DNA from 2 places in the Rhizobium sp. SG2393 genome. Region 2 is predicted to be linked to the other one. Evidence: riboswitches for the same ligand, from Rfam matches in the RefSeq annotation. Region 2 holds a riboswitch; the other holds the start of a gene.

Region 1 (15,659 bases), on a different contig from region 2:
GCATCTGGTCGCCGTAGTAGGAGATCAGCTGGCGCAGGAACGAGATCGGCAGAAGCGTGTTGCCGGTCTTTGATTCCTGCTCGAAAATGATCTGGGTGAGAACGGAATGGGTGATATCGTCGCCGGATTTCGCATCCTGAACCACGAAATCCTCGCCCTTCTTGACCATCACGGCGAGATCGTCGAGCGTCACATAGGTGCTCGTTCCCGTGTTGTAGAGGCGCCGGTTCGCATATTTCTTGATGACGATCTGACCATCGTGTTTCGGCATCGGGGCCTCCTCTTCCCATGATCCGTTCTTCTTGTAATTTCAATCGTAGCCGCAAAATGACGACGCTGACAATCTCTTTGTGCAATGCGGCGAAGCATCCGACAAACCTTTCTTGAGACAACCGGAAATCGACTTTAAGCGGGTTTGACTTGCGCCCGGACCTTTGCCACTGTCCCCCCAGAAGTCGTTACCGACCCCCGTGAGGAGACACCATGAGCACACCCTCGATCGTCATCGCCAGCGCGGCCCGTACCGCCGTCGGCTCCTTCAACGGCGCCTTTGCCAACACCCCCGCCCACGAGCTTGGCGCAGCCGTCATCAAGGCCGTGCTCGAGCGCGCCGGCGTCGAGGCCGCCGACGTGGACGAGGTGATCCTCGGCCAGGTTCTCCAGGCCGGCGAAGGCCAGAACCCGGCACGCCAGGCTGCCATCAAGGCCGGCATTCCCAACACCCGCACCGCCTGGGGCATGAACCAGCTTTGCGGCTCCGGCCTGCGCGCCGTCGCCCTCGGCATGCAGCAGATCGTTTCCGGCGATGCGGACATCATCGTTGCCGGGGGCATGGAATCCATGTCGCTCGCACCCCACTGCGGCCATCTACGCGGCGGCACCAAGATGGGCGACTTCAAGCTCATCGACACCATGATCAAGGACGGCCTGACGGACGCTTTCTACGGCTACCACATGGGCATTACCGCCGAGAACGTGGCCCGTCAGTGGCAGCTGTCGCGCGACGACCAGGACGCCTTCGCGCTCTCCTCGCAGAACAAGGCCGAAGCCGCGCAGAAGGCTGGCAAGTTCGCCGATGAAATCGTGCCCTTCACCGTCAAGACCCGCAAAGGCGACACGATCGTCGATCAGGACGAGTACATCCGTCACGGCGCAACGCTCGATTCCATGACGAAGCTGCGCCCGGCCTTCGACAAGGAAGGCACCGTTACCGCCGGCAACGCCTCCGGCCTCAACGACGGCGCCGCCGCAACGCTTCTGATGACGGAAACCGAAGCCGGCCGTCGCGGCATCCAGCCGCTCGCCCGCATCGTCTCCTGGGCAACGGCAGGCGTCGATCCGCAGATCATGGGCACTGGCCCGATCCCGGCCTCGCGCAAGGCACTTGAAAAGGCCGGCTGGTCGATCGGCGACCTCGACCTCGTCGAGGCCAACGAAGCCTTTGCCGCCCAGGCCTGCGCCGTCAACAAAGACCTCGGCTGGGATCCCTCGATCGTCAACGTCAACGGCGGCGCCATTGCCATCGGCCACCCGATCGGCGCATCCGGCGCACGCGTGCTCAACACGCTGCTGTTCGAGATGAAGCGCCGCGGCGCGAAGAAGGGCCTTGCCACGCTCTGCATCGGCGGCGGCATGGGCGTTGCCATGTGCGTCGAAAGCCTCTGATCCTTCCCGCCGGACAGCGATCGAAACGAATTGGGCCGGCTCCCGCGAGCCGGCTCAAGGCCCGGCGTGACCGGGCATCTTGATGGGGAACGCCACCGCGGTGGCCAAAAAGCAGCTGGAGGAATGTCATGAGCAGGGTAGCGCTTGTCACTGGGGGGTCGCGCGGCATCGGCGCAGCCATTTCCATCGCTCTCAAGAATGCCGGCTACACGGTTGCCGCCAACTATGCCGGCAATGACGAAGCGGCCAACGCTTTCAGTGCCGAGACGGGCATCCCCGTCTACAAGTGGGATGTGTCGAGCTACGAAGCCTGCGCAGCCGGCATCGCCAAGGTGGAAGCCGATCTCGGTCCGGTCGAAATTCTGGTCAACAATGCCGGCATCACCCGCGACGGCATGTTCCACAAGATGACGCCGGACCAGTGGAATGCCGTCATCGGCACCAACCTCAACGGTCTTTTCAACATGACGCACCCAATCTGGTCGGGCATGCGCGACCGCAGCTTCGGCCGCGTCATCAACATTTCCTCGATCAACGGCCAGAAGGGCCAGATGGGCCAGGCGAACTATTCCGCCGCCAAGGCCGGCGATCTCGGCTTCACCAAGGCACTCGCCCAGGAAGGCGCCGCAAAGGGCATCACCGTCAACGCCATCTGCCCCGGCTACATCGGCACGGAAATGGTCCGCGCCATCCCGGAGAAGGTGCTGAACGAGCGCATCATCCCGCAGATCCCCGTCGGCCGTCTCGGCGAGCCGGAGGAAATCGCCCGGATCGTGGTCTTCCTCGCCTCCGACGATGCCGGCTTCATCACGGGATCGACGATTTCGGCCAATGGCGGCCAGTTCGTCGTCTGACGCAGACGGAAAGTCAGGCATCTTTTCAACGGGGGCGCCCTGCCGGGTCGCCCCCGTTAACGTTTGCGGACATGGAAAGCGCTGCAACCCGCGCGAGTCTGCCCCGCCTTGCGCGATGCGATGCCGAATCGCACAAGATGTAGTGGCGAACAAAAGGAGAAAGCGTCGGAGTCAGCGATTCGTCGCTGATTCGTTCCGGCTTTGATCGATTCCTTAATGCGGCACAGACGAACACGCCACGTTAACGATTTGGAAAGCATTTCATACGGTTGCATGACAGTTTCGTGAACCGCCACCTCCAGTTCTGCCGTTAACTTTTGGCACGCAGACCGCCCCGCCAGGCCCTCAAGTGGATTCACGATGTGGACCGATACCGCGCCGCAGCATCCAGATCTAGAGGTGAACAAACCGGCAACCTTGCGGAGTCAGTGATTCGTCTCTGATTCGTTCCACCACTGTTCCGAGTCTTAACGCTGACGGCCGAAACAGACAGAAAGCGGCGCCGCGCTCTTGCCATCGGGCTCCGCGATGGGCATGTCTTGCCCACCCCGTTGCCGGCGCCGAGAGGCGGATGCAGCGGTCCGATCCAGAAAGGCATGGCGTTTCGGTGTCCATCCAACCGATGATCCTCAGCGGCCGCGGCGTCACCGCGGTGCTCGGCCCGACCAACACGGGCAAGACGCACTACGCCATCGAACGCATGGTGGCGCACCAGTCCGGCGTGATCGGCCTGCCGCTGCGTCTGCTTGCCCGCGAAGTCTACACACGCGTCGTCGAAAAGGTGGGCGAACACAATGTCGCGCTGATCACCGGCGAGGAGAAGATCACGCCGCACATGGCGCGCTTTTCCGTCTGCACCGTGGAGGCCATGCCGCGCGAGACCACGGCGGAATTCGTGGCGATCGACGAGATCCAGTTGGCGAGCGACCTCGAGCGCGGCCACATCTTCACCGACCGTCTGCTGCACCTACGTGGCCGGCACGAAACGCTGCTGCTCGGCGCCTCCACCATGCGCGGCCTGCTGGAACGGCTTCTCCCCGGCATCACGGTGGTGGAACGCCCGCGCCTGTCGCAGCTTCTCTACGCCGGCTCAAAGAAGATCACCCGCCTGCCGGCCCGATCGGCCATCGTCGCCTTCTCGGCCGACGAGGTCTATGCGATCGCCGAGCTGATCCGTCGCCAGCGCGGCGGTGCGGCCGTGGTGCTCGGCGCGCTCAGCCCCCGCACCCGCAATGCCCAGGTTGCACTCTATCAGGAAGGCGATGTGGAGTATCTTGTCGCCACCGACGCGATCGGCATGGGTCTGAACCTCGATGTCGATCATGTCGCCTTCGCCCAGGACCGCAAGTTCGACGGCTACCAGTTCCGAAACCTGAACCCGTCCGAACTCGCCCAGATCGCCGGCCGCGCCGGCCGCCATGTGCGCGACGGCACCTTCGGTGTGACGAGCCGGGTGGAGCCCTTCGACAACGAACTGGTCGAGCGCATCGAGACGCATCAGTTCGATCCCGTGCGCGTGCTGCAATGGCGCACCAAGAATTTCGACTTCTCGTCGCTCACAGCCCTGCGCAAGAGCCTCGAACAGGCCCCCGGCGTCCAGGGACTGACTCGCGCCCTGCCGGCCGTGGATCAGCAGGCGCTGGAGCATTTGTCCCGCTACCCGGAAATCCAGGATCTCGCCACGACGTCCGCCCGTGTGGAGAAATTGTGGGAGGCCTGCGCGCTTCCCGATTACCGTCGCATCACGCCCGCCCAGCACGCCGACCTCATTTCGACGCTTTATGCGGATCTGGTGCGCAAGGGTGTCGTGAACGAGGATTTCATGGCCGAGCAGGTCCATCGCGCCGATCGAACCGATGGCGAGATCGATACGCTCTCGGCACGGATTGCGCAAATCAGGACATGGACCTATGTGTCGAACCGCCCCGGCTGGCTGGCTGATCCGACACACTGGCGGGAAAAGACGCGCGAAATCGAGGACCGTTTGTCCGACGCGCTACATGAACGGTTGACGAAACGCTTTGTTGATCGCAGGACATCTGTGCTCATGAAGCGGCTGAGAGAGAATGCGATGCTGGAAGCGGAAATCAGTGTGAATGGCGACGTCTTTGTTGCCGGCCATCATGTCGGACAGTTGACCGGGTTCCGGTTCACGCTGGCATCAGGTGCGGAGGGACCGGACGCGCGCGCGGTTCAGGGTGCGGCCCACAAGGCGCTGGCGCTCGAATTCGAAGCGCGGGCGGCACGCATGCATGCGGCCGCGAACGGCGACCTCGCGCTGTCCTCGGACGGCACGGTGCGCTGGCTCGGCGATCCCGTCGCGAAGCTCGCAGCCGGCGATCACATCATGCACCCCCGCGTGATCCTTCTGGCCGACGAACAGCTGCAGGGTGCGGCGCGCGATCACGTCGCCGCCCGCATCGAGCGCTTCGTCAATCACCACATCGCAACCGTGCTGAAGCCGCTGGACGATCTCTCCCGCGCCGAAGACCTGCAGGGCATGGCCAAGGGCCTCGCCTTCCAGCTCGTCGAAAATCTCGGCGTGCTCTTCCGCCGCGATGTCGCCGACGACGTCAAGGCGCTCGACCAGGAGGCCCGCGCCTCCATGCGCCGCCACGGCATCCGCTTCGGCGCCTACCATGTCTTCATGCCCGCTCTCCTGAAGCCGGCACCGGCCGAACTCATCACGCTGCTCTGGGCGCTGAAGAACGATGGCCTCGACAAGCCCGGCTACGGCGACCTCATCCCGGTTCTGGCCGCCGGCCGCACCTCCGTCGTCACCGACCCGAGCTTCGAGCGCACCTTCTACAAGCTCGCCGGCTTCCGCTTCCTCGGCAAGCGTGCCGTGCGCGTCGATATTCTGGAGCGCCTGGCCGACCTCATCCGTCCGCTGCTGCAGTGGCAGCCGGGCGCAACACCGCGTCCGGACGGTGCCTATGACGGCCGCCGCTTCGTGACGACGACCGCGATGCTCTCCATTCTCGGCGCCACCGCCGACGACATGGAAGAAATCCTGAAGGGTCTCGGCTACCGCGCCGAAAGCGTGACCGCCGAGCAGGCGGCCGCGCACCTCGCCAGCCAGGACGCCAAGGCAGCGCCGACTGCTGCAGCGGAAGTCACCACTGAGGGCGAGCCCGCAGCGGGCGACGATGCCGACGCCTCCGAGCCGGAAGCCGAAGCCACCGCCGACGCACCCGTTGCCGCTGAGGCCGCTGCGGTCGAGACAGTCCAGAGCGAAAGCGCGGAAGCCGCAACACCGGCAGACGCAGCCGCCGCAAGCGAATCCGAAGCGACCGCAGAGGCCGCTGCATCCGCCAATACGGAAGAACCCGCAGAACCGAAGCCGGTCCTGCTGTGGCGTCCGGGTGGCCGCAACGACAACCAGCGCAATGCACGCCCGCAGGGCGACCGCCGTCCGGGTGGCCGCAACCAGGGCGACGGCGAGCAGCGCCGCAGTGGTGGCCGCGGTGAACGCGGTGGCGAGCGCAGCGGCGAAGGCCGTGGCCAGCCGCGCAGCGACAACCGTGGCGAAGGCCGCCAGGGCGACAACCGCAACGCCGAGAACCGTCATGGCAAGGGCGGCGACCGCAACCGCCAGCCCGGCGGCAATGGCGGCCGGCCCGAGCGCGACGAACGCCGCGGCGGCGAGCGCAAGGACCGGCCGGACAACCGTCCGAACCGCAACCAGCCCCAGACCTTCGAGGCCAAGCCGCCGCGCAAGGAAAAGCCGGTTGATCCCGATTCGCCCTTCGCAAAGCTCGCAGCGCTCAAGGAGCAGATGAAGAAGTAAGGCATGGCGTCAGCAGGCGGGCAACCGGGTGAGGCAAGGCAGCGACTGGACAAGTGGCTGTTCTTCACGCGGCTGGTCAAATCCCGCTCGCTGGCCCAGAAGCTGATCGAGGACGGGCGCGTGCGGATCAACGGCACGCGCACCACCCAGTCTTCCGCACAACTGCGGATCGGCGATACGCTGGTCCTTGATCTCGACCATCGCGACATGACGATAAAGGTGCTGGCTGCGGGCGAGCGCCGGGGTCCGGCACCGGAAGCCCGGCTTCTATACGAGGACCTGACGCCCGCGCCGACACCGGAAGACACCGCACCCGTCTTCGCTGCACGCGAGCCGGGTGCCGGACGTCCGACCAAGCGGGAGCGCCGCGCCATAGATCGGCTCTTTCGGGATGAGGACTGACATCGCGTTCCGCGCTGATCCGAGCCTCCACGTCAACTGACCTGTAAAAGAGAAAATTCGTCTCCGCGAACCGCCTTTTGCGACAGGCTTTTGGCCTTGCAAAGCGGGGCCAAAATCTTTACGTGAACGGCTGCCGGTGACCATGCGCCCCCTGCTTCGCGGGCCTGCAAGGACCGGCAATCCCGAGACGGGCGGCCTTCACACTTCCTTGCCGCCTGCGACCAAATGTGACGTGGCTGGAGCTCCGCATGACCTATGTCGTGACCGACAACTGCATTCGCTGCAAATATACCGATTGCGTCGAGGTCTGCCCTGTCGATTGTTTCTATGAAGGCGAGAACTTCCTCGTCATCCATCCCGACGAGTGCATCGATTGCGGCGTCTGTGAGCCGGAATGCCCGGCGGGCGCCATCAAGCCGGATACCGAGTCCGGGCTCGACAAGTGGCTGAAAATCAACGCTGAATATGCCGTGAAATGGCCGAACATCACGGTCAAGCGCGACGCGCTGCCGGAAGCCAAGGAAATGGATGGCGTCGAGGGCAAGTTCGAGAAGTTCTTCTCCCCCGAGCCCGGCGAAGGCAACTGACCATAGCACCGGCGGGGCGCCAGAACGCGCCCGCTGGCGGCATGACGGTCCGGGCGGCCCGCGAAGCAGCGGCGCCCGAGACCCCCGATCTTTGACGTCCTGTCAAAGCAAATTATTGATTTCGACAGTTTTTTGTGATAGGGTCTCAAAACTGATCCAACTCGGGACGCTTGCGCGCGCCCGAAACCATCACGAAAGCAAACGATCCCCTCGACCGCCCACATTTTAACTCGCAACGCAAGTTGCCGTTGGTGGACGTGTCGTCTTTGCGTTTGTCACTGTGGGCGGACCAGCAGGTGTCATCCGGCGGTTTCCGCCGATCCCGGGCCTTGTTGACCCGGCCCCGGCCCCCAAGCCGGGAGCGTAACAGGGAGTTTTTGAAACGAATGACGACCCAGCAGAAGAAATCTTCGAACCGCCACGGCTTCAAGACCGGTGAATCCATCGTCTATCCCGCCCATGGCGTGGGCCAAATCGTCGCTATCGAAGAGCAGGAAGTGGCTGGCATGAAGCTCGAGCTTTTTGTCATCGACTTCGAAAAGGACAAGATGCGTCTGAAGGTTCCGGTCGCCAAGGCCGTGAGCATCGGCATGCGCAAGCTCTCCGAGACCGATTTCGTCGAGCGTGCCCTCAAGGTCGTTCAGGGCAAGGCTCGCGTGAAGCGGACCATGTGGTCGCGTCGTGCGCAGGAATACGATGCCAAGATCAATTCCGGCGACCTGATCGCGATTGCCGAAGTCGTTCGCGACCTCTACCGCGCCGAAAACCAGCCGGAACAGTCCTACTCCGAGCGCCAGCTCTATGAAGCAGCCCTCGACCGCATGGCCCGCGAAATCGCAGCCGTCAACAAGATGTCGGAAACCGAAGCGGTTCGCCTCGTCGAGACCCACCTGAACAAGGGTCCGAAGCGCGGCAAGACCGTCGAGGAAGACGACAGCCAGGACGAAGCTGCCTGATCAAGGCCGCGACGGCATCGACACAGGCATCCACAAAAAGCCCGGGCTCACACCCGGGTTTTTTTGTGCGCGCTGATAATCTGATTGCCGGAAATGCTCAGCCAGCTTCCGCCTCGAGCCAGGGCCGGGCCGGCGGCCGTCGAGATGCGCTCGAGAATTTCTGATCATTAACAGATACTTATCGGGCGGCATGTCGCCAACGGCAGGGCCCGCGCACCTAACGCGACAGGCAAAAAAGAAAAGACGCGTCGGCGCGCAAAATTTTCAAGGGCGACCGGAACTTTTTTCAAGATGCGGCGTTTTCCAGACGCCGACGGACATGGCTCCGCACGGCGGCAGCCGGTCCATGAAACCCCTCATCGTGCCCCGCCTGTTTTTCATGTGTGAGTGGAGAGATAGAAACACCCGGATTCAAGTCAAGTCGGCCAGTTGTGTCTGTGACTTCAATCCTGATGGCTCCTTCCTTCTGCTGGATGCTGGTCGAACTCGTGACGCGCCAAGCGCGATCTGACGGAGCTTTCCGATGAAGAACCCGAGTGCTGAAAGACGCCTGATCAAGATTGCAATGGCTGCCCCCTATCTGGAGCGCCAGGAGGAACAGGACCTCGCCATTGCCTGGCGGGAGAACGACGACCAGGAAGCACGCAACCGCATCGCCATGGCCCATATGCGCCTCGTCGTGTCCATGGCCACCAAATTCCGCCACTTCGGCCTGCCCATGGGTGACCTCGTGCAGGAAGGCTATGTGGGCCTGCTAGAAGCGGCCGCCCGTTTCGAGCCCGGCCGTGAGGTCCGCTTTTCCACCTACGCGACCTGGTGGATCCGCGCTTCCATGCAGGATTACGTCCTGCGCAACTGGTCGATCGTCCGTGGCGGCACCAGTTCCGCCCAGAAGGCGCTCTTTTTCAACCTCCGCCGTCTGCGCGCCCGCCTCGCCCAGGGTGACCAGCAGCTGACCGCGCAGGCCATGCACGAGCAGATTGCCACGGCACTCGGCGTCAGCGTGCGCGACGTGCAGACCATGGATGCCCGTCTTTCCGGCAGCGACACGTCGCTTCAGGCGCCCGTTTCATCCGGTGAGCCCGATGGTGCAGAGCGCATGGACTTCCTCGCCAGCGACGAGCCCCTGCCGGACGAGCAGGTCGGCGATCTCATCGATGGCGAGCGTCGCCGCGAATGGCTGAAGGATGCGCTGACGGCACTCAACGAACGCGAAATGAAGATCATCAAGGCGCGTCGCCTCTCGGAGATGGGCGCGACGCTTGAAGAGCTCGGCGCCGACCTCGGCATTTCCAAGGAGCGCGTCCGCCAGATCGAGACCCGCGCGCTCGAAAAGCTGCGCAGCGCCCTCGTCGCCCGTGCGCCGGTGCTTGCCACCGGCATGGCCTGAGCACTGCTGCAACGTTCGATGAAGGGCTGGCGCGGATCTCCACGCCGGCCTTTTTTCGTAGACCTTGTCGTGCTTATCCGCGCGAAAAGACGTAGTCGGTTTCCTGTCGTAGCACCTCGCCCGGCCGCAGCACCGCATTCGGGAAACCGGCATGGTTGATGGCATCCGGCCAGACCTGCGTCTCCAGGCAGAAGCCCGAGAACGGCCCGTAGATGCGGCCATCCAGCCCCGCCACGGGCATCGGCGCGATCATCACACCGGAATAGAACTGCACGCCCGGCTCCGTCGTTCTGACCTCAAGCGAAATGCCGGAATGCGCGCTTGCGACGCGCGCCACGCTGCGCAGGCCCGTGCGCTCCGACGACAGGCAGAAATTATGATCGTAGGCGATCTTTTCGCCGCTCTTCTGCACATGCATCGGCGTCGGCTGGCGCAGGTCGAAGACGGTGCCATCCACCGGGCGGATTTCACCCGTCGGGATCAGGCGGGAGTCGACCGGAAGATAATGATCGGCTGCGATGGAAATCACATGGTCCAGGGCATCGTCGCGACCATCGAGGTTGAAATAGCTGTGCTGGCAGATGTTGCAGAGTGTTGCCGCATCGGTCGTTGATTCATAGATCACGTTCAGCCGCCCACTATGCGAAAGGCTGTAGCGCACCGTCACGCGGCACGTGCCGGGATAGCCGGCGCGGCCCGCCGGATCGGTGATCCTAAGGACCACGAAGTCCGCGCCGAGATCGACGATCTCCCAGTTGCGCACCGCCAGCCCGTCGCTGCCGCCATGCAGGTGGGTGACGCCTCGCTCATTGCGCTCCAGCTGGTGCGGCACACCGTCAATCGTGAAGCGGCCGTCGCCGATGCGGTTGGAGCAGCGGCCGGGCGTCGCGCCGAAATAGGGCGAGTGGTCGAGATAAGGCTGAAGCGTCTCGAAACCGAGGACGAGTGCCGGTTGATGTCCTTCGAGCCGGAGATCCTGTATGACCGCGCCATAGGTCAACACCTTCGCCGTCAGTCCGCCGCCGGACAGCGTCACCCGTTCCACCACTTCACCCGTCGGCAAAACGCCGAAATGCTCGCGCACCATGCAATCCTCCCCGCTTAGCCCGCTCCTCACGGCAGGCGCGGCGAAACTGCTGCAATTTCCACGCCGCCGCAACTCATAAATCATACAATTGAAGATCAGCGCAGCAGGGCCCGCATCGCGTCCGTCAGGCCCGAGAGTGTCAGCGGAAACATCCGCCCGCCCATGAGCCGCTGCACCAGCCCGATCGAGGCCGTATAGCCCCAGTAATCCGCCTTGACCGGGTTGAGCCAGACATGGCCGGGAAACTGCGCGGCCAGCCGCTCCAGCCACACCGCACCCGCTTCGCTGTTCCAGTGCTCCACGGAGCCGCCGGCATGGGTCAGTTCGTAGGGGCTCATCGCGGCATCGCCGACAAAGCAGAGCTTGTAGCCGGACCCGTAGGTGCGCAGCACCTCTTCTGTCGGAATCCGATCGACGTGCCGGCGGCTGTTGGTCTTCCACACGCCTTCATAGACGCAGTTGTGGAAATAGAAGTGCTCCAGATGCCGGAACTCCGAGCGCGCCGCCGAAAACAGCATCTCCACATCCCGCACATGCCCGTCCATGGATCCGCCGACATCCAGAAACATCAGCATGCGCACCGCATTGCGCCGCTCCGGCCGCGTCACGACATCGATATAACCCTGCTCGGCGGTGGCACGGATCGTTGCCGGCAGATCCAGCTCATCCGCCGCCCCCTCGCGCACGAAGCGCCGGAGACGCCGCAGCGCCACCTTGATGTTGCGCGTGCCGAACTCGACCTCGTCGTCATAGTCGCGGAAATCGCGCCGGTCCCACACCTTGACCGCCCGCCGATGGCGTGATTCCGGCTGCCCGATCCGCACGCCCTCGGGATTGTAGCCATAGGCGCCGAAGGGCGACGTTCCGGCCGTGCCGATCCACTTCGACCCGCCCTGATGGCGCTCCTGCTGCTCTGCCAGCCGCTGGCGCAGCGTTTCCATCAAGGCATCGAAGCCGCCAAGGCTCTCGATGAGTGCCTTCTCCTCCTCCGTCAGGTGCCGCTCGGCGAGCTTGCGAAGCCACTCCTCCGGCAATGGCCGCGGCCCTTCGCCCTCTGCACCGGACACGCGCTCAAGCCCCCGGAAACACTGCGCAAACACCCGGTCGAAACGGTCGATATGCCGCTCGTCCTTGATAAGCGCCGCCCGCGCCAGGAAGTAGAAGGCCTCGACGTCGAAGTCGGCAAGCCCCGCCTGCATGCCTTCCAGCAGCGCCAGCAACTCGCGCAGCGTCACCGGCACCCGCTCTGCCCGAAGCATCAGGAAGAACGGGATGAGCATCGGCGGCGCCTCCTCAATCGGATCTCAGCCCTTCCCGATCGCGTCCAGATCGTAGGGCGTCGTCTGGTACATCTCGTTGATCCAGTTGCCGAACAGGAGATGCGCATGGCTGCGCCAGCGGTTCTGCGGCGGGATCGACGGGTCGTTATGGGGGAAATAGTTCTTCGGCAGGCGGATGGGAACACCCGCATTCACGTCGCGGAAATATTCGTCCGCCAGCGAGGTGGAATCATATTCGACGTGGTTGAACACGTAGAGCCGCTTGCCGCCCTTCTCCTCCACATAGCAGACACCCGTCTCGTCAGACTCCATAAGGATGTCGAGATCGGCGACTTTGGCGATATCGGCTGCCCGCACCTCCGTCCAGCGTGACACCGGGATCTGGAAGTCATCGGAAAAGCCGTTGAGGAAGACCGAGGACGGCTTGCGATTATGGTGGCGGAACACCCCGAAGGCCTTTTCCTTCAGCGTGTATTTCGGCACCTTGTGGAAGTGATAGATCGCCGCCATGGCGCCCCAGCAGATGTTGAGCGTCGAATGGACGTTCGTCTCCGTCCAGTCGAAGATCTGCTTCATCTCGTCCCAGTAGGTCACGTCCTCGTAATCGAGCGTTTCCACCGGCGCACCGGTGATGATGAAACCGTCGAACTTGCGGTGCCGGATCTCCTCCCACGTGTCGTAGAAGGCCAGCAGATGCTCTTCCGACGTATTCTTGGCGCGGTGGCCGCCGACGCGGATCAGCGAGAACTCGACCTGCAGCGGCGAGGCGCCGACGAGGCGCGCCATCTGGATCTCGGTCTTGATCTTGTTCGGCATGAGATTGAGCAGGCCGATCTGCAGCGGGCGGATATCCTGCCGGATAGCCACGGTTTCCGTCATCACCCGCACGCCCTCGGAAACGAGGGTCTGGAAGGCGGGCAGTGCATCGGGGATCTTGATCGGCATGGGGCTCACTTCGACAAACGAAAGCCGGCTGCATCAAATCGCCATCGGCCCACGGAAGTCCTGCTCCCCGCGGCCCTTTAGCAACTTGTTTAACGTGGCTGCAAGCCGGCCGGCAAATCACCACGAGCGCCTGTCATACGCTCTGTCGCGGCCGGAATCAATGTGAACGCGGCGGTCAGCTATCCCGCCGGCTCATGAAAGCGAGGCGTTCGAAGAGATGGACATCCTGCTCGTTCTTCAACAGGGCGCCATGCAGCTTTGGCAGCATGGTCTTGGGGTCGGCACGCAGATCGGCCGGATCGACATCGTCGGCAACAAGAAGCCGGATCCAGTCGAGCGCCTCCGACGTCGAGGGCTTCTTCTTGAGCCCCTGCACGTTGCGGATATCGAAGAACGTCGTCAGCGCGGCCGACAGGAGCGTACGGCGGATGCCGGGGAAATGCACCTCCACGATCCGCGCCAGCGTTTCCGCATCGGGAAACCGGATGAAGTGGAAAAAGCAGCGACGCAGAAAGGCGTCCGGCAGTTCCTTTTCATTGTTCGAGGTGATGATGACGATCGGCCGGTGTTTGGCGCGGATCGTCTCGCCGGTCTCGTAGACATGGAACTCCATGCGGTCGAGTTCCTGCAAGAGATCGTTGGGAAATTCGATATCGGCCTTGTCGATCTCGTCGATCAGGAGCACCGCGCGGCGATCGGTCTCGAAGGCCTGCCAGAGCTTGCCGCGGCGGATGTAGTGGGCGATGTCGTTGACACGTGCGTCGCCCAGCTGGCTGTCGCGCAGGCGGGACACGGCATCGTAATCATAGAGGCCCTGCTGCGCCTTGGTGGTAGATTTCACGCTCCATTCGATGAAGGGCGCGCCAAGCTCTGCCGCCACCTGCCGGGCGAGTTCAGTCTTGCCGGTACCGGGCTCACCCTTGACCAGAAGCGGACGTTCAAGCCTGATCGCGGCATTGACGGCAACCAGCAGGTCTTTCTCCGCGATATAGGCGTCTGTTCCGGAAAACGGCATGGAGCACTCCCGCAATGACTGGCGGCGGATTATTCGGCGATGATCTTCACCCGGTCGCCCGGCTTGACGGTTGAGGTCAGCGTCATCGCATTGATGAGGCGGAAGAGATCGAGCTTCCGGTCCGTGCCCATCATGCGCCCGGCGAGCGTTGCGATCGTATCGCCCGGCCCTGCCGTGAGCACGCGAACCCTGAGCGGCTTGACGGACGCGGCCTCCGCCGGCGTCATCTGCCGGAAGGAAAGACGGAGCGCCTCCGCCGTTGGCTGCAAGGCAGGCGATCCCTTCGGCACGGCGGTGAGGAAGCGGTAGATGCGCTGCCCCAGCCGCACCACGGTCACGTCGAAGTCCCAGCGGTCGGCGCTGGCGCGTGCCGTCGCCGCTTCGAGGCCGTTGACGCGGATGGGACGGATCGTCTCCGGCTGAAGTCCCGTCACCCACCCGCTGGCAATGTAGGCCGCAAGCGACTGGCCCTGCGTATCCGGGACGCCATCGAAGCGGATGGCCACATCGTTCGGCCCGGTCGCGAGAACGGCTTCCGCCTTGTTGTCGATGCGGAAGCCTTCCGGTACGTCGAAGCGAATGCCGAGGCGCGAATGCAGGAAAGTCTGGCCGCGCACATAGCCCTCTTCGGGGCTGTCGCCGTAGAGCAGGCCGTCGATGCCGTCGAGATAGTAGTCACGGCCGCGATCGCCCACCTGCCCCTCCTGCCCGAAGGCGCGCGCATGGCGACGCGCCAGTTCCACGCGCTGCGGCGCATTCGGATGGCTGGAGAGGAAGTCGAGGCTCTGGTCCGATTCAGGGTCAACCGCCGTGAAGCGGCTGTAGGCGGCCATGGAATCAAGGAAGCGTGCCGCTGCGTACGGGTCGTAGCCCGCTTCGCCCAGCATGCGCACGCCGATCACGTCGGCCTGAAGCTCTTGCTGGCGCGAGAACGCCGCCAGGCGCAGTTTGCCACGGGCCAGGGCCTGCTTGCCCGCAAGATCGCTCGACAGCACCTCGGAAACGACGCGGCTCGCAATCATTTCGGCCTCTTCGCGCTGCTGGCGTTCAATGCCGTGATTGGCGGTGACGTGTCCCATCTCGTGCGAGAGGACCGCAGCGACTTCCGATGCATCATTTGCCAGCGCCAGAAGACCACGGGTCACGTAGAGATAGCCGCCCGGCAGGGCGAAGGCGTTGATGGCCGGAGAATTGAGAATGGTGATCCGGTAGGATTGCAGCGGATTTTCCGAGACCGCCGTCAGCGCGCCGGCAATACGCGCGACCAGACGCTCGGTTTTGGCATCCTTGTACTCACCGCCATAGCTCGCAACGATGCGCGGATGCTCACGGGCGCCAAGCGCGGCGCGCGGGTCGTTCTTCTGCACTTCCTCAACGATCTGTGGATTAGACGACGGCTGAACGCTCGGCTCGTAGGACTGCTCGAGGATCGACTGGCAGCCGGACAGGACTGTCGCCGTCGACAGCGCAAGCGCCAGCCCGGTGCGTCGCCATCCTGCGGCCGCTCCGTTCCGTTTCGATCCCTCAACCCCGAGCCGACCCTTTTCCATCCGTCAATCCGACCGACCGCATGCCGCGGTCATCCATCACGTCAGCGGCGCCAACCGCATCAAGGGCAGGCAACACGCCACCCTAGATAGGGCGAAAACCCCGATGCGCCAATGATTTCGGTCTATACGATTTCGCGG
Region 2 (15,659 bases):
CGGGCGCATTCTTCCAGACCATTGGAAAATCGATGGAAACGCCGGCCGGCGGCGGCGGATTGGGCAGCCGCGTCAGACCGATCGGCAGGAGTGCCAGCGCGGTGAAGAAGACCGTGATGATGGGGGCGGTATTGCCCTCCGCCGGCACCAGCGCAAAACACCAGGCGCCGAAGCCGAGGCCCAGAATATAGGCCATGTAGAAGAACGACATGATGCGGCCGCGCCAGGCATTTTCCGAGGCGTGGTTCAGCCAGCTCTGGGTGATGATGAAGTTCATGTTGCCGGCCGCGCCGTAAAGCCCGCGCGCCACGACCCAGAGAAGGGGATTGACGCCCGCCGCCACGAGCACGGCGGCGATGATGACGAGCGCCATGGAGCAGGAGAAGGCGCGGGCATGGCCGACGCGGCGGATGACCGGCCCGGCGATCAGGCAGCCGACCAGCCCGCCGAAGGCAATCGCCGTGATGGCGGCACCCGCCGCCCAGGACTGGGCACCGGTCTTGGACAGCACGAAAGGCACATAGGCGAACATCATGCCGTTGCCGAGCGCGACGAAGACCATCGAGAGAATGATGCTTGCGACCGGAAGGTAGCTGGTCAGGTGGCGGTTCATGGCGTGCGTTCCGCCCTCCCCGACGAATCACTGCATTGTGCACAGTATCGATATCAAAGGTTGTGCGCTTGTTCCTTCACGCCCGTCTCTGCCCTTTCCCGGTCCAAATTCGGGGGCTTGACTCCATTATAAGAGATCTATCTTCTACGATAATGGAATTTATCGATGACCCTCTCGACAGCGCCATTGGCGCGCGACTGAAAGCGATGCGCATGGCACGCGCCATGACGCTGGATGCGCTGGCCACCCGCTCCGGCGTCAGCCGCGCCATGATTTCGCGTATCGAACGGGGCGAGGCGAGTCCGACGGCGCAATTGCTGGCGCGGCTTTGCAGCGCGCTCGGCACGACACTCTCGCGCTTTTTCTCCTTCCAGAACGAGGCGGTGGCCTCGCCGCTCCGGCGTCGGGACGCTCAGCCGGTCTGGCGCGATCCCGAGACCGGCTATCTGCGGCGACAGGTATCCACCGAGGCCGGCGGCTCGGACACCGATCTGGTGGAAGTGATCTTTCCGCCCGGCGCCCGTGTCTCCTTCGACCGGCAGCCGGCGGATGCCGGCGTGACGCAGCACATCTGGCTGATCGAGGGGCGGCTGGAGATGACCGCCGACGGGATACGCTACGACATGGAGCCCGGCGACTGTCTTTTCATGCGGCTGGCAGAGCCGCATGTCTTCCACAATCCGCACGACATACCGGCCCGCTACATCGTCGTGTTGAACCGCAAACCGGGCTAGGGCCAGAGGACTGTTCATGACCGCATCCGCCATCCATGCCGCCGGCGACATCACCATCGAACATCTCGACGCCGGGGCCGCGCACGCGGCCATTCCCGACCTTTGCGACGTCCTCTCCGATTGCGTGGAGGGCGGCGCGTCCGTCGGCTTCATGGCGCCCTTTCCGCCCTCGGGCGCCCGGCCCTTCTGGGAGGGTGTCGCAGCCGCGGTCGCGGAGGATGCCGTGGCGCTGATCGTGGCGCGGCGGGCCTGCGAGATTGTCGGCACCGTTCAGGTGGGCCTGAAAATGCCGCCCAACCAACCGCATCGCGCCGACATCAAGAAGCTTCTGGTGCATCGGCGGGCGCGCGGTCTCGGTCTCAGCAGAGGCCTGATGACCGCCGCGGAGGCGGTGGCGCGCGAGCGTGGCAAGACGGTGCTGGTGCTCGATACCGCAACGGGCGAACCGGCCGAAGCGATTTACCAACGGCTCGGCTGGCAGCGGGTGGGCGTCATCCCGCATTATGCGCTGATGCCGGACGGGAGAACCTGCGACACGACCTTCTTCTACAAGCACCTCTCCTGAGCGGGCACCTGCGGTTTTGACCGCGGGCGTGATCACGACGGCAGGCTGCGCATTCAACCAAAGAAGATCGCCGGATGGGCGCCAGGACGCCCAAACAGGCCGATTTCCCGCTTTTCGGCGTCGAGGACAGATGTAAACTGCGGGCGTGGCGCAGGGGTGCGCCGCAGAGGGAGCGACAATGTCCAAGACTTCAATCACATTTGCATCAATCGGCCGGCGCATTGCGCTCGGTCTCGTTCTTGCCGGCTTTGCCGGTGGCGCCGCGGGGGCGGCGGAAGTGACCTTCATGATGCGCAACAGTCATCCGAATGCGCTCGAAGTGGAACTCTACAGCCAGGACCGCAACCATGTCTGGCCGGGCAATGGCGAGGTCTACTATCTCGACGATGGCGAGACGAAGCAGATCCCGCTGTCCTGCGATGAAGGCGAGAAGATCTGCTACGGCGCCTGGGTCTCCGGCGACAAGGGAACCTATTGGGGCACCGGCCCCAACAATGGCGAGCACTGCGAAGACTGCTGCTACACCTGCACCGGCGGCGAGACGGAAACCATCGACCTCGTCGAGTAGAACTGCCGCGCCGGCCATCTGGCCGAAGACGTGAAACGAAACCGTCCGCCGGCCACGTGCCTTCGGGCGGTTTTGTGTTTTCGGCTCTGCGCTTGACTTCGCGCAAGGCGGCGGCATCCTCCTTCGCGCTAAGCGACATCATCGCGCACGATCGATCGCCCGTGTCGCGTGCCGCCCGATGGAATTCGCCATGAGCCTTGCTGCTTTCATTCTTTCCGTGGTCGTGCTTCTCGCCACGCCCGGCCCGACCAATACGATGCTGGCGCTGGCCGGTGCGGAGCAGCCATTGCGCAAGGCTTCAGGGCTACTGCCCTTCGAACTTGCCGGCTACCTTGTCGTCGTCACGCCGCTTGCCCTGCTGGCGCCGCTGATTGCCGGGCACCACCCGTCCGCGGCGCTGGTGATGAAGACAGTGGCGGCCGTCTGGCTGCTGGTTCTCGGCACGCGCCTCTGGTTTGCCGGCAAGCAGATCGACACGCTCACCGGTGTCACCGCGCGGATGGTGTTTGTGACGACCCTGCTCAATCCCAAGGCCCTGATCTTCGGGCTTGTGCTGGTGCCGGCAGGTGCGGTCGATGCCACACTCCTGCGACTGGCCCTCTTTGCCGGGCTTGTGCTTGCCATTGGCGGCCTCTGGGTGGTGGCCGGCCATACGCTGCAGCGCTCTGCCCTTGCCGGGCAGGGACAGGCCGTCATCCGCCGCGTGGCGGCGGTGGCCCTCCTCGTCTTCTCGGCCACACTGGCCGGCTCCGCACTGGCTTCCGGATTTTCCTCCTAGAAGGGTCCAAGGAACAGGGGCAAGAAGGAGGATTATTTTCCTCCTTCTCTTTACTCTGACGGCAAGCTGGTTTAACCTCCGCCACCATCGACCGCCCGCACATCCCGCGCCGGCCCGGACCGGAAAACGATGATGTTCTCACATGATGCGATCTGGCGCGCCCTCGACGCGCTTGCCGAGCGGCATCGTCTGTCGCCGTCGGGCCTTGCCCGGCGCGCGGGTCTCGACCCCACGACCTTCAACAAATCCAAGCGGCAATCGGCGGACGGACGCGAGCGCTGGCCCTCGACGGAATCGATTGCCAAGGTGCTGGATGCGACCGGCTCCAGCATCGAGCAGTTTCTGGAGCTTCTGCGCCCCGGGCGGCCGCCGGGCGGCCTGCCGGAGGGCAATTTTCCGCCGCAGCCGGGGTCCATTCCCCTGCTTGGCTTTGCGCAGGCGGGCGCCGGCGGCTTCTTCGACGATGGCGGTTTTCCGGCCGGTCAGGGCTGGGACATGGTGGAGTTTCCCGCAGGCCCCGGCCGGACCGTTGGCGTTTACGCGCTGGAAATCCAGGGGGACAGCATGATGCCGCTCTATCGCGACGGAGATGTTCTGATCGTCGATCCCGGCGCGCAGGTGCGACGTGGCGACCGCGTCGTGGTCAAGACCCGCGATGGCGAGGTCATGGCCAAGGTGCTGGCGCGCCAGACGCTTCGCGGCATCGAACTGCTGTCGCTGAACCCGGACCACCCCAACAGAACCTTCGAATCGGGCGAGATCGACTGGATTGCCCGCATCATCTGGGCAAGCCAGTAGGAGGCGCGCGCATGCAGGGCCGGCTTTTTTCCTTTCTGGGCGCGTTGATCGCGCTTAGCGTCTGGCTTGCCGTGCTTTCCGGCGGTGCCGCCGCCATACGCGGCCGCGACAGCCAGCCGGCCGCCGATTTCCAACTCGAGACGCCGGATATCAGTGTCGATGCCCCGGGCGAAGAGGGTGCTGCGCCCGAGGACGAGCTCGTCCCTGCCTTCCCGGAGACGCCCGCGCAGGGCACGGCACCTGCCGGAAACGGCGTCGTGGCCCCGGGCGACGGCGCGGCCATCGCACCGGTCGAAAAGACACCGGCGAATGCGCAGCCGGCGGAGCTTCCGCAGACTGAGCCGCGCCAGGCCGCGGTGCGGACCGTCGACCCCGCCATTTTCGCGCTGCCTTCTGACGTGCAGGGCCAGCCGCTGGAACGCCTGCCCGCCGCCCAGCCGGCGACCGAACCGACAAAGACCAAGCCACGCAGCCTCGTCCTGCGGCGTCCGCTCGTGCTGACTGCAGGACGGGTTCGCTTCGGCGAACGCGAGGTCACGCTCTCCGGGATAGCCGAGGTCCCGGAAGACCGAACCTGCGAAGCCGAGGGCCGCCGCTGGGATTGCGGCAAGGCCGCCAAGCTTGCCTTCCGCAATCATCTGCGCGCCCGTGCGCTGGTGTGCACCGTGCCGCGCGCAGACTGGTCCGGCGCCATCGACGCCGCCTGCACGGTCGGCGGAGACGATCCGGCCCGCTGGCTGGCGGAACAGGGCTGGGCCGAGGCACCGGCCGGCTCGCCGCTCGCCGCGCTGACGCAGGCCGCCCGCAAGGAGGGTCGCGGTCTCTTTGCCCGCACGCCGCCGGCTGAGGTGCCCGCCGATCTGCCCGAGCCGGTTCCCGATGTGACGGCGACACCTGACCTGACCGATCCGACAGCCATGACTGCAACATCCAGTCTCGCCGACACACCAGACGTCCCGGTCGATGCGCAGGATTCCGCGACGGCAAGGCCATAGGACAGTATCGAGGCAAGGCTCACGGCTCGCAGCAGCCGGCCTCTCTTGCAACAGGCCCGCCGCTTCCCCAGATAACGGCCGCGCGATGCCGCGCCAGCCCGCCTGAGCCACCCCGGCGCGACGGGCTCGCCCCCTCAAACTGCCGGCGCCGCGAACCCCGGCCACCGGCCTGAAACGGACCTTGAAGCCATGCCCGCCCATCTCGACACGCATGAAGCCCTGATCTACGCGATGGTGACCATGTCGGCCGTCGATGCAAAAATCAGCGATGCGGAACTGGCGCGGATCGGGCAGCTTGCCCAGTCGCTGCCGGTGTTCGATGGCTTCGATGCCGGGCGGCTGGTGGCGATTTCGCAGGATTGCACGCTTGTTCTGTCCGGTCCCGAAGGTCTCGACATCGTGCTGGAACTGATCCGCGAGGGGCTGCCGGCCCGGCTTGCCGATACGGCCTATGCGGTTTGCGTGGAAGTTGCGTCTGCCGACCTTGCCATCCGCGGCGAGGAAATCCGCTTCCTGCAGCTCCTGCGCGACAGGCTCGGCCTCGACAAGTTGACATGCGCGGCCATCGAGCGGAGCGCCATGGCGCGCTTCCGTCGCTGACGGGCAGAACGTCTCAGTAGATCCCGTTCGGGAAATAACGCAGGTAGAGTTCTTCGAGGCGTCCGGAGCGGGAGAGATCGAGGAGCGCATGGTCGATCGCCTGGTTGAGCAGCGGATCAGCCTTGCGCGTCATCACGGTCAGCCCCTCGCCCAGAAAGCGCTGCGAGAAATAGGCGCCGTCGAGCAGGCGGCAGCAAGCCTTTGTCTGTGCCCCGTTCACCCAGAATGACAGCTGGACGCCGTCGCCGAAAGCCGCCTTCAGGCTGCCGTCCGACAGCGCCTTCAAGAGGGCTGCGCGATCGGGAAAGGGCGTGATCCAGAGATCGGGAAAAAATACCTTCGCCATCGCCTCATGCACCGTGCTGGCGACGACGCCAACCGGTTGGCCGCGCAGATCGGCAAAGGTGGTGATCCCATTCGCCACAGCAAAACGGGCCGGCAAGCGCATAAAGGGCCGGGAGAAGGCATATTTCTGGCGCAGCTCAGGCTGCACCGAGAGGCCGGCGATCACGGCCTCGCCCTCGCTCTTGTCGAGTGCGGACTGCAATTCATCGAACGGGACGGCCTGGATCTGGCAGCGATCCTCGATCGACAGCACCCGGCAGATCTCGCGGGCGAGATCGACGTGGAAACCGGAGATGCGGCCCGCACCATCGATGAAATTGAAGGGCGGAAAATCCACCGTCGTCAAAAAACGCAGGCGTTTCAGGCCGGTGAGATCGGGGCTGGCGATGCGCTCGCGCGCGTCGAAAAGCAGCGGAAAGACAGGCTTTTGCGCTTCCGCACGGGCTGCCGTACAACCCAGCACAATGCAGAGTATAAGAAACTTCGAAATCCACTCAATTCTCAGGGATGCGCGCAAGGGTTGTTTCACTCATCTTCATTTCGGGCACATGAGATGGGGCGCACCCCTGGGGGTGACGGCAACGCATGCGGGGCGAAGACTACCCGGTTGACGCGTCTCTGGCTACGGGTCCGGACGCGCAGACAACAGGCCGTGCGAGAAGCGGTGACGAGACGCCGGCCATCGAGGCCGTTCCTGCCGTTCTGATGGAGGAGGTCAGGGTGCTCCTGACCTTCGGCATCGGGAAGCCGCTTCTGGGGCGCATGCTGGCGCTTGCGGTCCGCAACGGCACGAGCGTCGAACAGGAGCTTCTGGCCAGCGGCGCGATTTGCGCGAACGTGTACTACGAGGCGCTGGCGGAGCAGCTGGACCTGCCATTCGCCGCCGAGATCGACGCCTGCAGCGTTCATGATGCGCCATGGATCGACACGCAGCTCGTGCGGCCGGAAATCCTGCGTTGCCACCATCCGGTTCGTCCGCCCCGCACGCTCATCGTGCCGACACTCGAAAAGGCGCGGGAGCTGGCGGCGCGGATGCAGCATTTGCCGGGCCTGCGGGCGAGCCTTGGCATCACGACACCCGCGGCGCTGCGTCGTGCGGTCTGGCAGGCAGGCGCGGAGCGGCGACTGCGCGAGACGACGGGCAGGCTTTTTGATCGGGACCGGGATTCCAGCGCCCGGATCGTGCTGGCGGGGCCGCAGGGATTCGCGCTCGGCATTCTGGTATCCGCCCTCATCCTCTGTCTGGCGCTTGTCCCGGGTGACCTCCAGATCATCCTGCATCTCGTTCTGTCAGTCTTCTACCTGAGCCATCTGCTGTTGCGTTTTTCGGCGCTTCCGGGCTGGCGCCGTGAAAGCAGCTTGCCGGCGTCCCTGCCGGCAGATCCCTGCCCATCCGCGCCCGCCGCGCTCTGCGGGAATGCCTTGCCGGTCTACACCGTCATGGTCGCGCTTTACCGCGAGGCTGCGGTTTGTAACCAACTGGTGGCGGCGCTCGACCAACTCGACTGGCCGGTCTCGCGTCTCGACATCAAGCTCGTGTGCGAGGCCGATGATGCCGAGACCCTGTCCGCCCTGCGCGCCATGGCGCTGAAGCCGCATTACGAGATCGTCGAGGTTCCGCCGGCTCTGCCGCGCACCAAGCCGAAGGCGCTCGCCTATGCGCTGGCGGGTGCGCGCGGTGAATTCCTGACCGTTTACGATGCCGAGGACAGGCCGCACCCTCTTCAATTGCGCGAGGCTGCCGCCACGTTCCGGGCCGCGCCCGATCATGTCGCCTGTCTTCAGGCTCCACTGGTCATCGCCAATGCCGATGCTAGCTGGTTGAGTGCCAACTTCGCCATTGAATATGCCGGGCTTTTCCGCAAGTTGCTGCCGATGCTGGCAAGGAGGGGCCTACCCTTGCCGCTTGGCGGGACGTCGAACCATTTCCGGACCGAGGCCCTGCGCGCAGCCGGTGGATGGGATCCGTTCAACATGACGGAGGACGCCGATCTCGGGCTTCGGCTGCATCGCCTCGGCTTTCGCACCCGCGTCATCACGAGACCGACCTTCGAGGATGCGCCGACGAGCCCGGCGATCTGGATGCCGCAGCGCGTGCGCTGGTTCAAGGGCTGGCTCCAGACATGGCTGGTGATGATACGCGCGCCTCGCCGCTGGTGGCGGGAGATGGGGGCCCGCGCCTTCCTGGCGTCGCAGCTGATGATCGGGGGGCTCCTGTTTTCCGCGCTGGTCCATCCCCTGATGCTCGCCTTCGCCGTCCTCGTTCTTGTTCGCTACGGGCTCGACCCGGCCTATCTCGGCACGCCGATGTCCCGCCTGCTGGCCGTCCTCGATCTCGTCAACATGGCGGGAAGCTATGCCGCCCTGCTCTCCCTCGGCTTCAGCGCCATGGGACCGGCCGAGCGGCGAAAGGTCGGGCACGGCTGGCTCCGGCTTCCCGTTTACTGGCTGATGATTTCGCTCTGTGCCTGGCGGGCGGTCGGGGAACTGTATCGACGTCCGTTCGTCTGGAACAAGACACCGCATCTGCCGAGCGTCACTAGGTACAAGCCCGCAGCCGGGGAGTAGCACGGAAAGGACGCTGGAGCGGGTAGCGGGAATCGAACCCGCGCGTTCAGCTTGGGAAGCTGACAGGCTACCATTACATCATACCCGCCGACGCGGCCGGATGGCCATCAGCGGGCGGACAATCCCTCAGGGCGAGAGCGGTGTCAAGACGGGCGCATGGAGCACGCGCCTGTTCTACTTGTCCTCGGCCCGGAAATGCTTGGAGAGCTTGAGGCCCTGCGCCTGATAGTTCGACCCGAGGCCCAGACCGTAGAGGCCCTGGGGCCGTTCCAGCATGTGTTCGTAGACAAGGCGGCCGACGATCTGGCCGTGCTCGAGGATGAAGGGCACCTCGTGGCTGCGCACTTCCAGCACGGCGCGGCTGCCGCTGCCGCCGGCGGCGACATGGCCGAAGCCGGGGTCGAAGAAGCCGGCATAGTGCACGCGGAACTCGCCGACCAGCGGATCGAAGGGCGTCATCTCCGCCGCATAGAGCGGGGGAACGTGGACGGCCTCGCGCGAGACGAGGATGTAGAACTCGTCGGGGTCGAGGATCAGCTCGCGCCGGCCGCGATCGTAAAGCGGCTCCCAGAAATCATGGATGCCGTGCCCGGCCTTCTTGTCGACATCGACGACCGCCGTATGGTGCTTACCGCGATAGCCGATCAGCCCGTCGCTGCCGCGCCCTTCGAGATCGATGGACAGTGCGATGCCGCCGCCGGAAACGTTGGGCTGCTCGGCGGCGACGAGCATGTCGCTTGCGTGCAGCGCCAGCACCTCGTCCTCCGCCAGCAGGGCATGGCCGATGCGGAAGCGGATCTGCGAGAGACGCGAGCCGCGGCGCACGACGATCGGGAAGGTGCGCGGGCTGATTTCGAGATAGAGCGGACCGACATAGCCGGGCGCGATCTTGTCGAATTCCTGGGCGCGATCGGTGATGACGCGGGTGAAGATGTCGAGGCGGCCGGTAGAGCTCTTCGGATTGGCAGAGGCTGACATGCCCTCGGGCAGCGCGAGGCTTTCCATGAGCGGCACGATGTAGACGCAGCCCGTTTCCAGCACAGCGCCTTCCGATAGGTCGATGACGTGCAGGCTGAGACGGTCGATCTTGTCGGAGACAAGGTTGCCGGGGCCCGGCATGAAGCTGGCGCGCACGCGGAAGGCCTTGGCGCCGAGGCGAAGATCAAGGCTTGCCGGCTGGATCTGGTCGGCATCGAGCGGGCGTTCGCTCTTCAGCGCCCCGTTTGCAAACAGTGCCTCGATCGCCTTGTCCGGCAGAATTCCCGTCGTGCGCGTCATGAGGCCCTCTCTGGCGTCTGCGTGCGGGACCGGATGTCCCGATGCCCGGGCAGCCGGAAACGGCCTTCGCGACCGGGCGCCCGCGACAAAACCAAACTCGCTCGATTGACGCAAGCCGGGGTTTGAGAGTAAGGGAAATTATCCCGTGGTGATTTGGCCGGCCGGCTTGCAGCCACGTTAAACAAGTAGCTAAAAAGGCCGGGTGCAAACCGGCCTGCTTATGCGGCCGGTTTTTTTGTTTGAGGCGATGAGACCATGAGCAACACCTGGAGACCCGCAACCCAACTCGTTCACGGCGGCACCACGCGCTCCAACCACGGCGAGACGTCCGAGGCCATTTTCCTGACGCAGGGCTTTGTCTACGACACCTCCGAAGCCGCCGAAGCGCGCTTCAAGGGCGAGACGGACGGCTTCATCTATGCCCGCTACGGCAGCCCGACGAACGACATGTTCGAAAAGCGCATGTGCATGCTGGAAGGCGCGGAAGATGCGCGCGCCACGGCATCCGGCATGGCCGCCGTCAGCGCCGCCATTCTCTGCCAGGTGAAGGCCGGTGACCATATCGTGGCCGCCCGTGCGCTGTTCGGCTCCTGCCGCTGGGTGGTCGAAACGCTGGCGCCGCGCTACGGCATCGAGTTTACGCTGGTGGATGGCCGCTCGCTGGAGAACTGGGAACAGGCGATCCGCCCGAACACCAAGGTCTTCTTCCTGGAAAGCCCGACCAACCCGACGCTGGAACTGGTTGATATCGCCGGTGTCGCGAAGCTTGCAAACCAGATCGGCGCCAAGGTGGTGGTCGACAACGTCTTTGCGACCCCGCTGCTGCAGAAGCCGCTGGAACTCGGCGCGCATGTGGTCGTCTACTCCGCGACCAAGCATATTGACGGACAGGGTCGCTGCCTCGGCGGCGTCATCCTCTCCGACAAGCAGTGGATCGACGAGAACCTGCACGACTATTTCCGCCACACCGGCCCGGCGCTCTCGCCCTTCAATGCCTGGACGCTGCTGAAGGGCATCGAGACGCTGCCGCTGCGCGTGCGCCAGCAGCAGGACAATGCCAGCCGTGTTGCCGATTTCCTCGCCGAGCAGCCGCAGATCGCCCGCGTCATCTATCCCGGCCGGAAGGATCACCCGCAGGCGGGTCTCGCGGCGGCACAGATGAAGGGCGGCTCGACGCTGGTGGCCTTCGAGATGAAGGGTGGCAAGGCAGCCGCCTTTGCGCTTCAGAACGCCCTCAAGGTCGTGAAGATCTCCAACAATCTCGGCGACTCCAAGAGCCTGATCACCCATCCCGCGACGACGACGCACAAGAACCTGTCCGACGATGCGCGTGCCGAGCTTGGCATTTCCGCCGGCACGGTGCGATTCTCCGCCGGCATCGAGGACAGTGCCGACCTTGTCGAGGATTTCGCCGCCGCGCTGAAACACGTTCAGGCCTGACCCAGTCGCGCTGTACCACTTGATTACGGGCCGGCAGCCTTCGGTTGCCGGTCTTTTTTGTGGCCCTAGAGCCGCGCGCCATCGAAAGCGGCGACCGGCGGGAATGTCAGCGTTTCAAAATAAACCAATATTCGATGAAAGCGTCGGGATTTCTTGACGCAATCCCCTTCCACTCGCTAGTTTTGCTCAGCATCATGGACGGCCTTGCGGCAAGGCACGCCCCTGGTCGCGTTGGAAGCGGGAAGCCGCGCGCAACCGCCTCGGGCCTGCATGCCTGCTGCAGCCGTCTTCCCGGAAGGTGAAGGCATGTACCGCGCATTGACCCACGACATCGAAGTCGTGGTCGAACCCTACTATCTGGAAGACCAGTCCGACCCCGAGGACGGCCGCTATGTCTGGGGGTACCGGATCGTGATCGCCAATCATTCCGAGCTCACGGTGCGGCTCGTCTCGCGCTATTGGCACATCACGGACGAAAACGGACAGGTGGACGAGGTGAGCGGTCCCGGCGTCGTGGGCGAGCAGCCGGTGCTGAATCCCGGCGACACCTATGAATACTCCTCCGGCTGCCCGCTCGACACGCCGTCGGGCGTGATGTTCGGCCATTACGGCATGGAGGCGGAGACGGGCGAGCATTTCGACATCGCCATCCCCGCCTTCTCGCTGGACAGTCCGGGCCTCGTGCGCGTGCTGAACTAGAGAATTCCCGACAAACACGGGTTCGCCGGGAATTCTCTATCCCTTTGTTTTACCGCAGTCCGGACGCAAAACCGCTGACACACTTTTGCTGGACGTGCTCTAGGGCGCCCGGCCAGCCGATCAGGCCGGCCGGATTTCCGAGGCCTCGAAGTGATAGGCCGTCGAGCAGAACTCGCAGGTGACCGAAATCCTGCCGTCCTCGATCGTGTGGGCGATCTCCTCGTCACTGAGGCTCGAGAGCACCGACTTCAGCCGCTCGCGCGAGCAGCTGCAGCGGTCTTCCACCAGTTGCGGGGGATAGACCCGCACACCGCGTTCGTGGAACAGGCGATAGAGCAGCCGCTCGGAACCGACGGTCGGGTCGGTCAGTTCATCCAGATCGATCGTCTCCAGCATGGTCTTGGCTTCAGACCACGTATCGTCCTCAAGGTGATCTGCGCCTTCGTCGCCATCGCCGCCGTGCAGGTCCGGCTGGCGCATGCGCTCGGGCGCCTCCGGCAGGAACTGCGCGACAATGCCGCCGGCCCGCCAGCGATGACGCGCCTTGCCGGCCTCATCACGATCCAGCAGCTCGGCCACGCCGAGGCGCACCTTGGTCGGGATCTGTTCCGACTGGCGGAAATAGACGCCGGCGATCTCCTCCAGCGTTGCTCCGTCCAGCGGCACGATGCCCTGATAGCGCTGCATGTGGGCGCCCTGATCGATGGTGAAGGCGAGGACGCCCTTGCCGAGCAGTTGCTCCGGCGCGCCGCGCCCGTCGGCGAGCGCCGCGTTTAGCGCATCCTCGTCGAAGCGGGCATAAGCGCGCACGCTGTCGGGCGCGGAGAAATCGGCAACGACCAGATCGACCGGGCCATCGCTCTTGGTCTGGATGATCAGCTTGCCCTTGAACTTCAGCGAGGTGCCGAGCAGCACCGTCAGCGTGACGACCTCCGCCACGAGGCGGGCGACGGGCACGGGGTAGCGGTGACGCTCGAGGATGGCGTCGAGCATGGGGCCGAGCTGCACGGCACGGCCACGCACATCGAGCCCTTCCACCTGGAACGGCACGACGTGATCGTCACCTGCGAAATCGAACTGCCCGAGGGCGGGTGTTGCCTGGCTCATCTGTCTTGTCCCATCAATGGCCGCGCTCCGGCCGGCGCGAGAGACGCGCGGCCGTTCACGGTGAAGCTATACGGAAGGAGATCGGATGCAACCATCATCCGAAAGGGAACCGTTTCGCCCCTAGATCGGGTTCGGGGCGCGCGATTGCAAGTCCTGCTGCGGCTGGCCTGCTGCGGCCAGCCTCACCGGGGCGCAGCGTGTCAGAATGCCCCGAGGCACCAGGCAAGCACGGCCTTCTGGGCATGCAGGCGGTTTTCGGCCTCGTCGAAGACCACAGACTGCGGGCCGTCGATGACCTCGTCCGTCACTTCCTCGCCGCGATGGGCCGGCAGGCAGTGCATGAAGAGCGCATCGGGCGCGGCATGCTTCATGAGCGCGGCATTGACCTGATAGGGCTGGAAGATGTTGTGACCGCGGGCGCGGTGCTCCTGGTTCATCGACACCCAGGTGTCGGTGACGACGCAATCCGCACCGGCAACGGCCTGCTCGGCCTCATGCGTCAGCAGGATGTCGCCGCCATTGTTGCGCGCCCAGTTCAGGAACTTGTCCGAGGGCTCCGAACCGAAGGGGGTCGCCATGCGCATCTTGTAGCCGAAGCGCGCCGAGCCCTCGATCAGCGAATGCAGCACGTTGTTGCCGTCGCCCGTCCAGGCGAAGGTCTTGTCCTTCACGGGGCCGCGATGCTCCTCGAAGGTCATGATGTCGGCCATGATCTGGCAGGGATGGGTATCGTCCGTCAGGCCGTTGATGACTGGCACGGTGGCGTGCTCGGCGAGCTCCATCAGGCGGCGGTGGTCCGTGGTGCGGATCATGATGGCATCGACGTAGCGCGACAGCACCTTGGCGGTGTCGCCGATCGTCTCGGCACGGCCGAGCTGCATTTCCGTGCCGGAGAGGAACAGCGTCTCGCCGCCGAGCTGGCGCATGCCGACATCGAAGGAGACGCGGGTGCGGGTAGACGGCTTTTCGAAGATCATCGCCAGCATCTTGCCTTCCAGCGGCTTCTTCGCCGTGCCGGCCTTCGTCGCCTGCTTTCGGCTGTGCGCATCATCCATGATGGTGCGCAAGTCTTCGGCGCTGACGGCGGAAAGGTCGAGGAAGTGTCTGGTCGATGCCATGCTCTGTGGGTTCCGTCTTCGTAAAAGTGGTTCGAGGTCTCAGGCCGATGCCTGGAGGCGGGCCGGCTGCGAAAGGGCCTCGCACGCCCGCTCGATGCGGTGCAGGCCCTCGCGCGCTTCTTCGGCGGTGGTGATGAGCGGCGGCAGGAGGCGCAGCACGTTGTCGCCGGCCAGCACACCGAGAAGCTTTTCCGCGCGGATGGCCTTCAGGAGCTCGCCATTCGGCACCTTGGCCTTGATGCCGAGCATGAGGCCGTCACCACGGATGTCTTCGATGATGTCCGGGAAGCGATCCTTGAGCGAGGCGAGGCCCTGGCGGAAGACGAGCGCGACATCGCGCACATGCTCCAGGAACCCGTCAGCCAGAACGACGTCGAGCACCGCGTTACCGACGGCCATGGCAAGCGGATTGCCGCCATAGGTGGAGCCGTGCGTACCAGCGACCATGCCGCTTGCCGCTTCCGCCGTGGCGAGGCAGGCGCCGAGCGGGAAGCCGCCGCCGATGCCCTTGGCCACGGCCATGATGTCTGGCGTGACGCCCGCCCATTCATGGGCGAAGAGCTTGCCGGTACGGCCGACGCCACACTGCACTTCGTCGAAGATCAGGAGCAGGCCGAATTCGTCGCAGAGCGCGCGCATTTCCTGCAGGAATTCCTTGCTGACGAGGCGAATGCCGCCTTCGCCCTGCAACGGCTCGATCAGGAGGGCAGCAGTCTCTTCGGTGATCGCGGCGCGCAGGGCGGCCATGTCGCCGAAGGGCACCTGATAGAAGCCGGGCGCCTTGGGGCCGAAGCCTTCGAGATACTTTGCCTGGCCGCCGGCAGCGATCGTCGCCAGCGTGCGGCCGTGGAAGGCGCCTTCGAAGGTGATGATGTGGAACTTGCCGGGGTGACCCTTGGCAAAGTGATAGCGCCGCGCTGTCTTGATGGCACATTCCAGCGCTTCCGCACCGGAATTGGCGAAGAACACCTTGTCGGCGAAGGTGACGGCACACAGGCGGCGCGACAGGCTTTCCTGGCCCGGCACGTCATACAGGTTCGACAGGTGCCAGACCTTTTCGGCCTGCGCCTTCAGCGCTTCGACGAGGTGCGGATGCGCGTGGCCGAGCGAATTGACGGCGACGCCGGCGGCGAAATCGAGGTAGCGATTGCCCTCCTCGTCGATCAGCCAGACGCCCTCGCCGCGCTCGAAGCGGAGCGGCGCACGTGCATAGGTATCATAAAGGGCTGCCGTGGCACTCATGGGCCATCTCCTGCTCTGGATGCCGGCGGCCATCTCAGGCGCCGGGCGTCGATCCCGCAAAAATCAAAAATGCCGCCTTTCGGCGGCGCCGGCACTATCGCCATCTCGCAGCGCAATGTCAACAAAGACCGGGGTTTCGCGGGGGCGAAGGCGGATAAAGATCGAGCCTTGCGCCGGGCTTGCGCACCATTGCAAAAATGCCACGCCCGGG

The links. Region 2 has a riboswitch for S-adenosylmethionine ahead of ACED18_RS18375 (O-succinylhomoserine sulfhydrylase). Riboswitches for the same ligand answer to the same signal wherever they lie in the genome.
Region 1: another riboswitch for S-adenosylmethionine. It lies ahead of metA (homoserine O-succinyltransferase); the one in region 2 lies ahead of ACED18_RS18375 (O-succinylhomoserine sulfhydrylase).

Annotation. Positions count from the first base shown of each region.
Region 1 is NZ_JBHGAP010000007.1:40,456-56,114, reverse strand. Features, by position in the region: gene phaR (polyhydroxyalkanoate synthesis repressor PhaR) at 1-271, opposite strand, end outside; gene ACED18_RS14915 (acetyl-CoA C-acetyltransferase) at 484-1,665, shown strand; gene ACED18_RS14910 (beta-ketoacyl-ACP reductase) at 1,794-2,519, shown strand; gene ACED18_RS14905 (helicase-related protein) at 3,142-6,309, shown strand; gene ACED18_RS14900 (RNA-binding S4 domain-containing protein) at 6,313-6,711, shown strand; gene fdxA (ferredoxin FdxA) at 6,960-7,298, shown strand; gene ACED18_RS14890 (CarD family transcriptional regulator) at 7,685-8,254, shown strand; gene ACED18_RS14885 (RNA polymerase factor sigma-32) at 8,778-9,644, shown strand; gene ACED18_RS14880 (aldose epimerase family protein) at 9,718-10,731, opposite strand; gene ACED18_RS14875 (VWA domain-containing protein) at 10,827-12,011, opposite strand; gene metA (homoserine O-succinyltransferase) at 12,036-12,956, opposite strand; SAM riboswitch at 13,014-13,090, opposite strand; gene ACED18_RS14865 (AAA family ATPase) at 13,132-13,971, opposite strand; gene ACED18_RS14860 (M48 family metalloprotease) at 14,001-15,521, opposite strand.
Region 2 is NZ_JBHGAP010000011.1:50,896-66,554, reverse strand. Features, by position in the region: gene ACED18_RS18435 (MFS transporter) at 1-613, opposite strand, end outside; gene ACED18_RS18430 (helix-turn-helix domain-containing protein) at 766-1,347, shown strand; gene ACED18_RS18425 (GNAT family N-acetyltransferase) at 1,364-1,912, shown strand; gene ACED18_RS18420 (hypothetical protein) at 2,091-2,480, shown strand; gene ACED18_RS18415 (LysE family translocator) at 2,671-3,258, shown strand; gene ACED18_RS18410 (S24 family peptidase) at 3,391-4,056, shown strand; gene ACED18_RS18405 (hypothetical protein) at 4,068-5,051, shown strand; gene ACED18_RS18400 (tellurite resistance TerB family protein) at 5,241-5,651, shown strand; gene ACED18_RS18395 (transporter substrate-binding domain-containing protein) at 5,665-6,495, opposite strand; gene ACED18_RS18390 (glycosyltransferase family 2 protein) at 6,717-8,564, shown strand; tRNA gene ACED18_RS18385 (tRNA-Gly) at 8,579-8,652, opposite strand; gene ACED18_RS18380 (2'-deoxycytidine 5'-triphosphate deaminase) at 8,739-9,842, opposite strand; SAM riboswitch at 9,978-10,056, shown strand; gene ACED18_RS18375 (O-succinylhomoserine sulfhydrylase) at 10,098-11,282, shown strand; gene apaG (Co2+/Mg2+ efflux protein ApaG) at 11,589-11,981, shown strand; gene ACED18_RS18365 (Hsp33 family molecular chaperone) at 12,102-13,088, opposite strand; gene argF (ornithine carbamoyltransferase) at 13,289-14,206, opposite strand; gene ACED18_RS18355 (aspartate aminotransferase family protein) at 14,246-15,448, opposite strand.